DNA from 3 places in the Methylobacterium sp. WL9 genome. Region 3 is predicted to be linked to each of the others. Evidence: predicted binding sites of a transcription regulator. Region 3 holds the regulator's gene; each other region holds the start of a gene.

Region 1 (3,250 bases), on a different contig from region 3:
GAGGCGGCGAGTTCGGCGTGGCGCGCGCGCTTCAGGCCGACGTCGTAATAGTCCGAAAACGCGTCGAAGCCGGTCACGGCATGGCCGTCGCCCAGAAGGCGGCGGCTCAGGGCGTGGCCGATGAATCCGGCCGAGCCGGTGACGAGGACGCGTGTCATGCCGTTCCGCCGCTGAGAAGGAGCGCTCTCTTCCCTCACGCGGCGGCGAAACGCAAAGTCCCGGGCGTCAGAACACGTGGCGCAGGATGAAGAACAAGCCGCCGGCCAGCGTGATCGCGGCGGGCAACGTCAGCACCCAGGCGAGTGCCATGTTGCGCACCGTGGAGGCCTGCAGGCCGGAGCCGTTGGCCGCCATGGTGCCGGCCACGCCGCTCGACAGGATGTGCGTCGTGGAGACCGGCAGGCCGTAGACCTCGGCGAGCCCGATGGTGCCGGCGGCGACGAGTTCCGCCGAGGCGCCCTGGGCGTAGGTGAGGTGGGTCTTGCCGATCTTCTCGCCGACGGTGACCACGATGCGCTTCCAGCCGACCATGGTGCCGAGGCCGAGCGCCAGCGCCACGCAGACCTTCACCCAGGAGGGAATGAAGCGGGTGCCCTCGTTGAGCAGGTTCGCGTAGGTCTTGAGGGTGCCCTTGTCCGCGTCCGACAGGGTGGCGCCGGAGGCCGGGAGCAGGCGCACCGCGTCCGAGGCGAGGTACATGTCGTTGCGCACGTTCGAGGTCGCCGCCGCCGGGACCTGGCGGATCGAGCCGTAATTCTTCACCGAGGCCGCGATGTCGTTGGAGAGTGTCGCGAGGGCGGCGAAGACGTCCGGCGTGTTCAGGTGCTTGGTCTTCAACGCGTCGCCGACGACCTTGCGCGCCGCGGCGGCGTCGGTGGAGGCGGACAGGCCATCGGCGTGGCTCGCGAACACCGCGCTCGCGCCCTGCGACTTCTCGATGAAGGCCGGGGTGGTCTCGTCCGACATGGTGCGGTTGAGGGCGTAGGCCGTGGGCGCCGCGCCGATCAGGATCAGCATGATCAGGCCCATGCCCTTCTGGCCGTCGTTGCCGCCGTGGAAGAACGAGACCAGCGTGCAGGTCAGGATCAGCAGGCCGCGAATCAGGAGCGGCGGCGGCGCTTCGCCCTTCGGCGCCTCGTAGAGCGTCTTGTTCCGCACGGTGTATTTCAGGGCGAGGAGCAGCAGGGCGGCGGCCACGAAGCCGATCAGCGGCGAGAACAGCAGCGCCTGGAACACCTTGAAGGCCTGGGCCCAGTCGACGCCCGAGGTGCCGTCGCCGCCGCCCATCAGCTGGTTGGCGAGGCCGACGCCGAGCACGGAGCCGATCAGGGCGTGCGAGGACGAGTTCGGCAGGCCGAGCGCCCAGGTGCCGAGGTTCCACAGGATCGCGGCGATGAGCAGCGAGAAAATCATCGCATAGCCCGCCCCCGAGCCGACCTGGAGGATCAGCTCCACCGGCAGCAGCGTGACGATGGCGTAGGCCACCGCGCCGCTCGACAGCATCACGCCGAGGAAGTTGAAGGTGCCGGACCAGACCACCGCGACGAGCGGCGGCATCGAGTGTGTGTAGATTACGGTCGCGACCGCGTTGGCGGTATCGTGAAACCCGTTCACGAACTCGAAGCCGAGCGCGATCAGCAGGGCGAGGCCGAGCAGTGCGAAGGCGCCGACGGCGAGCGGCGATTCGCCGACCGCGTTCATATCGGCGATGAGGCTGACGACGGCGTAACCGAGCCCGGCGATCAGAATCAGCAGGAAGACGATGACGCCGCCGGGATGGATGCCATGATCCAGGCGCGGCCCGCCTTTGCTCTGAGCGGGTTGGCGCGCGTGGGATGACCCGGCGGCGATGGCGTCCGACATGATGGGCAGTGTCCGTCCGAAGTGATGCCGGTGGCCTACAGCCGCCGCATATCAGTTCGGTGACGAAAGCCGCCTGTGCTGCACTTCGGCGGGGATGAAAAGCGCGTGTGATTCGCATTCGCAGAACAGTTGACGGTTAAGCATCGGCACGGGCCGATCCGCCCGTCAGCCATGCGCCTGCTGCGGAGCATGATCGCCAAGTCTTTGTGTGCACCGCACGCTTAAGCAGTCGGGACTTGTTTCCCGGAGCAAGAACCCCAGCTATAACAGCATCATGACACCTGTGCGCTCGGTTTGGCGCGGTTTCGGTTTTTCGGCGTTCCCCTGGAGCGTCGAACAATCCCGTAACCGGCTTGGAGCAGGACAGGCGAATCTCTACGCGCCACCGGGACGGGTCCCGGGGCATTCCGATCATCTCCGCGAGTCCAACCTTCATGAACCAGCTTGTGCGCATGTCGCAGATCAGCGAGGCCGATCCGATCGCAGAGCCGTCCGCCAAGCTCCGTGTGCCGTTCGCGCAGTCGGGTGCTTTCGTCTGCAAGTTCATCATCGGCGAGCCGAACGATCAGGCGCTCTGCTGCGGCGCTCCCGTCGCCGACGGCAAGAGCTGGTGCGCGTTCCACCGGCGTATCGTGTTCGAGCCCGCCCGGCCCGGCCGGCTTCGCTGAACCGGATTAAGGACCGCCCGGCCCGGACCTCTCAGTCGAGGTCTCCGAACCCTCCGCCGCCGAATGGTGACAGGCGCTGCACACGGGTCCCGTCCGGGTACTCGTAGGTTCGCATGCGCATCACCGTGTAACCGGCCTCACGGGCTCGGGCGGCTCGGCTTGCGCGGTCTTCGTCGATCAGCCCGCCCCAGCCCGCCAGACGCCGGTTCGAGGCCGTGGCGGCGTAGGCCCGATACGGGCTGTAGGGTGCCTGGGGTTCCGCTGCGAAGGCGCGGCTGCTGCCGACGGGGCCCGACCTGTATTGCTGTGCCAACCGGCGCGCGGGGCGTTCGACGATCCGCGCTGGCCGCCGGGAGATGACCAGCGGCTTCTCGACCATGCGCGGCCGCACGACGGGGCGGCGCGACCGGTTCGACGCTTCGGATCGCCGGCTTGCCGCGACCGGCTTGACGCCGAGGCTGGCCGCCGCCCGCTCTGCGGGAGTCGTGGCCGGCGCCGAGGCCGTCTCCTGCGTCGGCTTTGCGGCGTCGGTTGGCGCCGTCGTCCCGGCCTTGCCCTCCACCGGCGTGACCGGGCCAGGTGTCTCCTTGACCGTGGAAGGTGCCTCGGGCCCAGCCGAGCCACGCACCGGCGGGTCGGTCCACGACGAGCCGGACGTCTCACCCGCCTTCGTCTGCGCGAGGACCGGGGCTGCACCGAGAAGGAGGCCCAGCATGAGG
Region 2 (3,250 bases), on a different contig from region 3:
GGAGTATCCTGATGGCGATGGCGGATGATGCGGCGCGGCCCAGGCTCGGGCGTGGGCTCGCGGCCCTGATCGGCGATTTCCCCACCGAGCCGCGCGGCAGCTACGACCGCGAGCAGCGCAAGGTCGCGGTGGAATTCCTGCGCCCGAACCCGCGCAACCCGCGCCGCAGCTTTTCGGAGACGGAGCTCAAGGAGCTCTCCGAATCGATCCGGATGCGCGGCGTCATCCAGCCGGTGGTGGTGCGGCCGCTGCCGGGCGTGCCGGGCACCTATGAAATCGTGGCCGGCGAACGCCGCTGGCGCGCGGCGCAGATCGCCGGGCACACGGAGGTGCCGATCGTCGTCCTTCACCTCGACGACAAGGCCTCGCTCGAATACGCGATCCTCGAAAACATCCAGCGCGCCGACCTGAACGCCATCGAGGAGGCTTCGGGCTACGAGCGCCTGATGAGCGAGTTCAAATATACCCAGCGCGAACTCGCCGAGATCCTGGGCAAGAGCCGCAGCCACCTCGCCAACACGCTCCGCTTGCTGCAGTTGCCCCAAGGGATCCAGGATCGCGTCACCAACACCGAGATCAGCGCCGGCCATGCCCGTGCGCTGCTCTCCGTACACGATCCCGAAACCGTGGCCCGCCGCATCGTCGCCGAAGGGCTGTCCGTCCGCGACATCGAGGCGATCGCTGCCGCCGAAGCCGAGGTTCAGGCCAACGCCGACGAGACGCCGCAATCCGCAAAACCGCGCCGCGCGGCCGAGAAGGATGCCGGCATCCGCACCCTGGAGCAGACGCTCGCCAAGGCGCTGGGCTTCGGCGTCGCCGTGAAGGCGCGGCCATCGGGCGAAGGTGAGATCCGGATCCGCTACAGCAACGCGGACGAGTTCGCGGCGTTGTGCCGGAAGCTCGACGCGGGCGTGGCCTGAAGGACGCAACAAACGAGCTTGCGCCCCCTTTCCCGGACACCTGCAGCGCCGCGGAATGTGATCCGGGATCCAGCGTAGGAAGGGACGCGCAGCGGCACGACACGAACGGCGTAAGCGTTTGACGCTTCGCGGGTTTTTGTGCCGGACCCCGGATCGGGTTCGGCTTGCGCTCCACCCGTCCGGGGAAGGGCGCGGTGGATATGAAGCGGGCGTCCGGCGACAATCGGCTTGCCCGCTCCGCCCCCCAAAACACCGTTTCCCACTCACTCCTCACCTTCGTCATTGAATCGTCACCGAGCATCCGGCAACAGGGCGCGGCCAACCCCAGCGGAGCCGTTGCCCCATGGACTTCCATCGCCGCTTTACCGTGCTGATGTGCACGCCGACCTTCGACCCGGACGATCTCGAAGGCGTGCGCGTCAACCAGATCGTGGCGGCGGTCGAGGGCCGGGGCTTCGAGGTGATCCGGGCGCGCCGCGTCGAGGATGCCTCGATCGCCGTGCAGACCGACGCCGCCATCGGCTGCATGGTCGTCGATTGGGGCAAGCGCGGCCTCGACGGCAAGGCGGCGGCGCTCATCGACATGATGCGCAAGCGCGGCCTCGAGATGCCGATCGTCATCATGGTCCGCCGCAAGCGGCTGGAGGACATCCCGGTCGAGCTGCTCGACTTCATCGACGGCTACATCTTCCTGGCGGAAGAAACCCCGGAATTCATTGCCCGCGGCCTCGTCAGCCGGGTGACGCAATATGCCGAGACCCTCAAGACGCCGTTCTTCGGCGCGCTCGTCGACTACGCCGAGATGGGCAACCAGCTCTGGACCTGCCCGGGCCATAACGGCGGCATCTTCTACAACCGCTCGCCCATCGGCCGGATCTTCGTCGAGCATCTCGGCGAGGCGATCTTTCGCGACGACCTCGACAACTCGGTGCTCGATCTCGGCGACCTGCTGACCCACGAGGGCCCGGCGCTGAAGGCGCAGAAAGAAGCGGCGCAGATCTTCGGCGCCGAAAAGACCTACTTCGTCCTCAACGGCACCTCGGCCTCGAACAAGGTCGTGCTCGGCTCCCTGGTGGCCGAGGGCGACCTCGTCCTGTTCGACCGCAACAACCACAAGGCCGCCCATCACGGCGCCCTGATGATCGCCGGCGGCATCCCGATCTTCCTGGAGACCGACCGCAACGCCTATGGGCTGATCGGGCCGATCTACCACGATGCCCTCGACGAGAAGGCGATCCGCAAGAAGATCAAGCACAACCCGCTGGTGACGGACAAGGAAGCCTGGCGCCGCGAGCGCCCGTTCCGCGTCGCGGTGATCGAGCAATGCACCTATGACGGCACGATCTACGACGCGCGCATGATCGTCGAGAAGATCGGCCACCTCTGCGACTACATCCTGTTCGACGAGGCCTGGGCGGGCTTCATGAAGTTCCACCCGCTCTTCGCCGGCCACTTCGCCATGGGCCTGACCGGGCTCGACGAGACCTCGCCGGGCGTCATCGCCACGCAATCGACCCACAAGCAGCTCGCGAGTTTTTCGCAGGCCTCGCAGATCCACACCAAGGACAGCCACATCCGCGGCCAGACGCGGCGCGTCGAGCATCGCCGCCTCAACGAGAGCTTCCTGGTCCACGCCTCGACTTCGCCCTTCTACCCGATCTTCGCCTCGCTCGATGTCGGCGCGCAGATGATGAAGGGCCGCTCCGGCATGATCCTCTGGGACGACACGATCCGGCTCGGCATCGAGTGGCGCAAGAAGGTCCGCGCCATCCGGCGCGAGTTCGAGGAGAAGGAGGGCGATCCGAAGCGCCGCTGGTTCTTCGACCCTTTCGTGCCCGATACCGCGACGAACGCGGACGGCGACGAGGTGGCCTGGGAGAGCCTGCCCACCGACGTGCTCGCCTCCGACCCCAAGCACTGGGAGCTGAAGCCCGGCGCCCGCTGGCACGGCTTCACGCAGGTCGCGCCCGGCTACGCCATGACCGACCCGAACAAGCTGACGGTCCTCACCCCCGGCTTCGACCGCAAGACCGGCGAGTATGCCGAGCACGGCGTGCCGGCGCCGATCGTGGCGCAATACCTGCGTGAGAACCGGATCGTCGCCGAGAAGAACGATCTCAACTCGCTCCTCTTCCTGCTCACCCCCGGCGTCGAATCGTCGAAGGCGGGCACGCTGATCTCGGGTCTCGTCGCCTTCAAGCGCCTGCACGACGACAACGTGCCGCTCGAAGAGGCGATGCCGGAATTCGTGCGGCGCCGCCCAAACCGCTACCAGGGGGTACGCCTGCGTGATCTCTGCTCGGACTTCCACAATTTCCACCGGGAGGCCG
Region 3 (3,250 bases):
CGACGGCCGCGTCGAGGACGCGCTCCGTAAGGCCGCGCTCTGGGACGAGGTCAAGGACAAGATGAAGCAGGCCGGCACCGGGCTCTCCGGCGGCCAGCAGCAGCGCCTCTGCATTGCCCGCTCGGTGGCCCAGCGCCCCGAGGTGATCCTGTTCGACGAGCCGACCTCGGCCCTCGATCCGATCTCCACGGGCCGCATCGAAGAACTGATCGAGCAGCTTCGCTCCGAGTTCACGATCGTCATCGTCACGCACAACATGCAGCAGGCGGCGCGAATCTCGCAGTTCACGGCCTTCATGTATCTCGGCGAACTCGTCGAGTTCGCGCCGACGACGAAGATCTTCATGAACCCGGACCAGCGCCAGACCCAGGACTACATCACCGGCCGCTTCGGCTGAGCCTGGTTTCCCTTCATCGATTTGGCCCGCGCCGGAGCCTCGACATGCCCGACCACATCGTCTCGTCCTACGATCAGGATCTCGAAGACCTGCGCCGCCAGATCGCCGAGATGGGCGGCGTCGCCGAGAAGATGGTGACCGATGCCACCGTGGCGCTGGTCCGCCGCGACACGGCGCTGGCCCAGGCGGTCATCGCCGCCGACAAGCGCCTCGACATCCTCCAGCGCGAGATCGAGGAGCGCTCGGTGCTGCTGATCGCGCGCCGCCAGCCGCTCGCCATCGACCTACGCGAGACCATCTCCGGCATCCGCGTCTCGGGCGACCTCGAGCGGATCGGCGATCTCGCCAAGAACATCGCCAAGCGCGTCGTCGCCATCGCCGACCAGCCCCAGCCGCAGAAGATCGTGCTCGGCGTGGAGCACATGAGCGACCTCGTGCAGGAGCAGCTCAAGGACGTGCTCGACGCCTATTCGAGCCGCAACCTCGATGCCGCGCACGACGTCTGGGAGCGCGACGGCGCCATCGACGCGCTCTACAACTCGCTGTTCCGCGAGCTCCTGACCTACATGATGGAAGATCCGCGCAACATCTCGTTCTGCACGCACCTCCTGTTCTGCGCCAAGAACGTCGAGCGCATCGGCGACCACACCACCAACATCGCCGAGACGATCCATTACCTCGTCACCGGGGAAACGCTGGCGGGAGAACGTCCGAAGAACGATGCGTCGAACTATGCGACCGTCGAGCCGAGCGTCTAAGGTTTGGAGCGAAACGAGCCCGCCGGGCGACCCATGAACGCGCGTATCCTGATCGTCGAGGACGAAGAGTCCCTCACCACCCTCCTGCGCTACAACCTCGAAGCCGAGGGCTTCGAGGTCGTCTGCGCCACGCGCGGCGACGAGGCCGACCTGCTGCTGCGCGAGCAGCTGCCCGACCTGATCCTGCTCGACTGGATGGTGCCGGGCCTCTCGGGGATCGAGCTGTGCCGGCGCATCCGCGCCCGGCGCGAGACGGAGCGCCTGCCTATCATCATGCTCACCGCGCGCGGCGAGGAGGGCGACCGGGTCCGCGGTCTCGCCACCGGCGCCGACGACTACATCGTCAAGCCGTTCTCGGTGCCGGAGTTGCTGGCCCGCGTGCGCGCGCTGCTACGGCGGACCAAGCCCGCGCACGTTTCCAGCACGCTTGCGGCCGGCGACATCGAGCTCGACCGCCTCAGCCACCGCATCCGGCGCTCGGGCCGCGAGATCCATCTCGGTCCGACGGAGTTCAAGCTGCTCGAATTCCTGATGCGCAGCCCCGGCCGCGTCTTCTCCCGCGAGCAACTGCTCGACGGTGTCTGGGGCCACGACGTCTACATCGACGAGCGCACCGTCGACGTCCATGTCGGCCGGCTGCGCAAGGCCATCAACCGCGCCAAGCAGAACGATCCGATCCGCACCGTGCGCGGCTCGGGTTACTCGTTCGACGAGATGTTTTCGGAGGCGTAGATCACGCGGCGTGTTGATCGAATCGATCAAAACGCAGAAAACGTCATCGATTCAAAAGTTTAGAACAGGCTCCGCGCAAGAAACCGTTGCCACTTTTTTGCAGCCTGATCGAGGCCTCTCCACCGTCATCGCGGGCGCAGCGAAGCAAGGACGGAATGGAGCGGAACCCGGCGCAGCTCAGCCGGGCATCCTCGAAAAATCAGCGGATTCCGGCCACGCGCCTGTCGCGCTTGCGTTCTGCCGCGGGCTGGTAGGCGATCTGGGCATGCGCCGTGCAATAGGGCAGGCCGGTGATCGCGCGACCGCCGCAGAAGCGGAAATCCGGCGAGGTCGGGTCGCCGAGGGGCCAGCGGCACATCGACTCCCGCAGATCCATGATCGTGACCCGCTCCGAGACGGCCAGACCGTTGGGCTCGGCCACCGCCACCGGGGCTACCAGCGGAAAATTGGGTGCAGGCCGGTGCGAGATCACGGCCGGCGGTTCCGGCAGCGTCGGCTCTTCGGCCAGAACGACGGCGGCCTCCGCCTCGAGGCCGGGCTTCTTGCGGCCCGTCACCTGTCCGGCGGCGCCGTTTGGCTTGACGCGGCCGGCGAGGCCGAGCCGGTGAACCTTGCCGATGACCGCGTTGCGGGTGACGCCGCCGAGCTGCGCGGCGATCTGGCTCGCGCTCAAGCCCTCTTCCCAAAGGCGGCGCAGCGACTCGACGCGCTCGTCGGTCCAGCTCGGGACAGCTTCCACCATGGCCCCCTCCGATTCAGTCGCGCTCATCGATGGCCCGGTGCTCCGCGCGGTGGTGTTGGACGGCGATACGCAAAACAAGCCCGCCACGCGCGTTCCGGCGACCTGTCGAATGGTCCGCCGGGTGTCGCCCCGCAGACAAGGCGAACCTACAGGACGGCTCGATCCCGGTGCAAGCGTCGCGTTGGGGGGCGTGATGGTTTCCAACGGCAAAGGGAGACGCGAAAAGCGGATCGCGCGAGGAGAATAAACCTCAGGCCCGGTTTTCGAGCGTCAAGTCCGCATCACGCACGATTCACATGTGAAACAATGCAGATTTCGAGCGATCCGAAAGAGCCGGATAGTCCGGCCAAAGTCGGTGTCCGCGACACAATTTTCGTATTCTGTTGCAGAACGGTCGTTTTCGCGGCTGTCAGTGCCGGTCGGATAGTATTGTCGGGAAGCGGCAGGCCCGGTTTGCCGGGCGCCGTCGAACGCCTATGTGAAGCCCTCGGAACCTTCTGCATGCCGGTTCGGCCGCGGGTTCTCGCAACGATCGGCGGCCGTCCCGTCATCGCCCCCCTGACCGCTTCGGGAGACCTCATGCGCCCCAGCCTCGCGACCGCCTGCTTCCTCGTCGCGTCC

The links. The regulator PhoB, encoded in region 3, activates phosphate uptake and scavenging genes when phosphate is short. The targets are predictions, from matches to a motif close to TGTCATNNANCTGTCAT.
Region 1: the regulator PhoB is predicted to act here: its motif matches at 2,127-2,143, upstream of FV217_RS07875 (inorganic phosphate transporter).
Region 2: the regulator PhoB is predicted to act here: its motif matches at 1,198-1,214, upstream of FV217_RS11955 (Orn/Lys/Arg decarboxylase N-terminal domain-containing protein).

The regions. Positions count from the first base shown of each region.
Region 1 covers NZ_VRVE01000015.1:31,829-35,078, reverse strand. The annotation lists gene FV217_RS07880 (NAD-dependent epimerase/dehydratase family protein) at 1-158, opposite strand, end outside; gene FV217_RS07875 (inorganic phosphate transporter) at 226-1,863, opposite strand; gene FV217_RS07870 (hypothetical protein) at 2,298-2,531, shown strand; gene FV217_RS07865 (hypothetical protein) at 2,563-3,250, opposite strand, start outside.
Region 2 covers NZ_VRVE01000034.1:11,140-14,389, reverse strand. The annotation lists gene FV217_RS11960 (ParB/RepB/Spo0J family partition protein) at 18-920, shown strand; gene FV217_RS11955 (Orn/Lys/Arg decarboxylase N-terminal domain-containing protein) at 1,264-3,250, shown strand, end outside.
Region 3 covers NZ_VRVE01000010.1:50,457-53,706, forward strand. The annotation lists gene pstB (phosphate ABC transporter ATP-binding protein PstB) at 1-397, shown strand, start outside; gene phoU (phosphate signaling complex protein PhoU) at 442-1,155, shown strand; gene phoB (phosphate regulon transcriptional regulator PhoB) at 1,189-1,887, shown strand; gene FV217_RS06350 (GcrA family cell cycle regulator) at 2,087-2,629, opposite strand; gene FV217_RS06355 (cell envelope integrity EipB family protein) at 3,209-3,250, shown strand, end outside.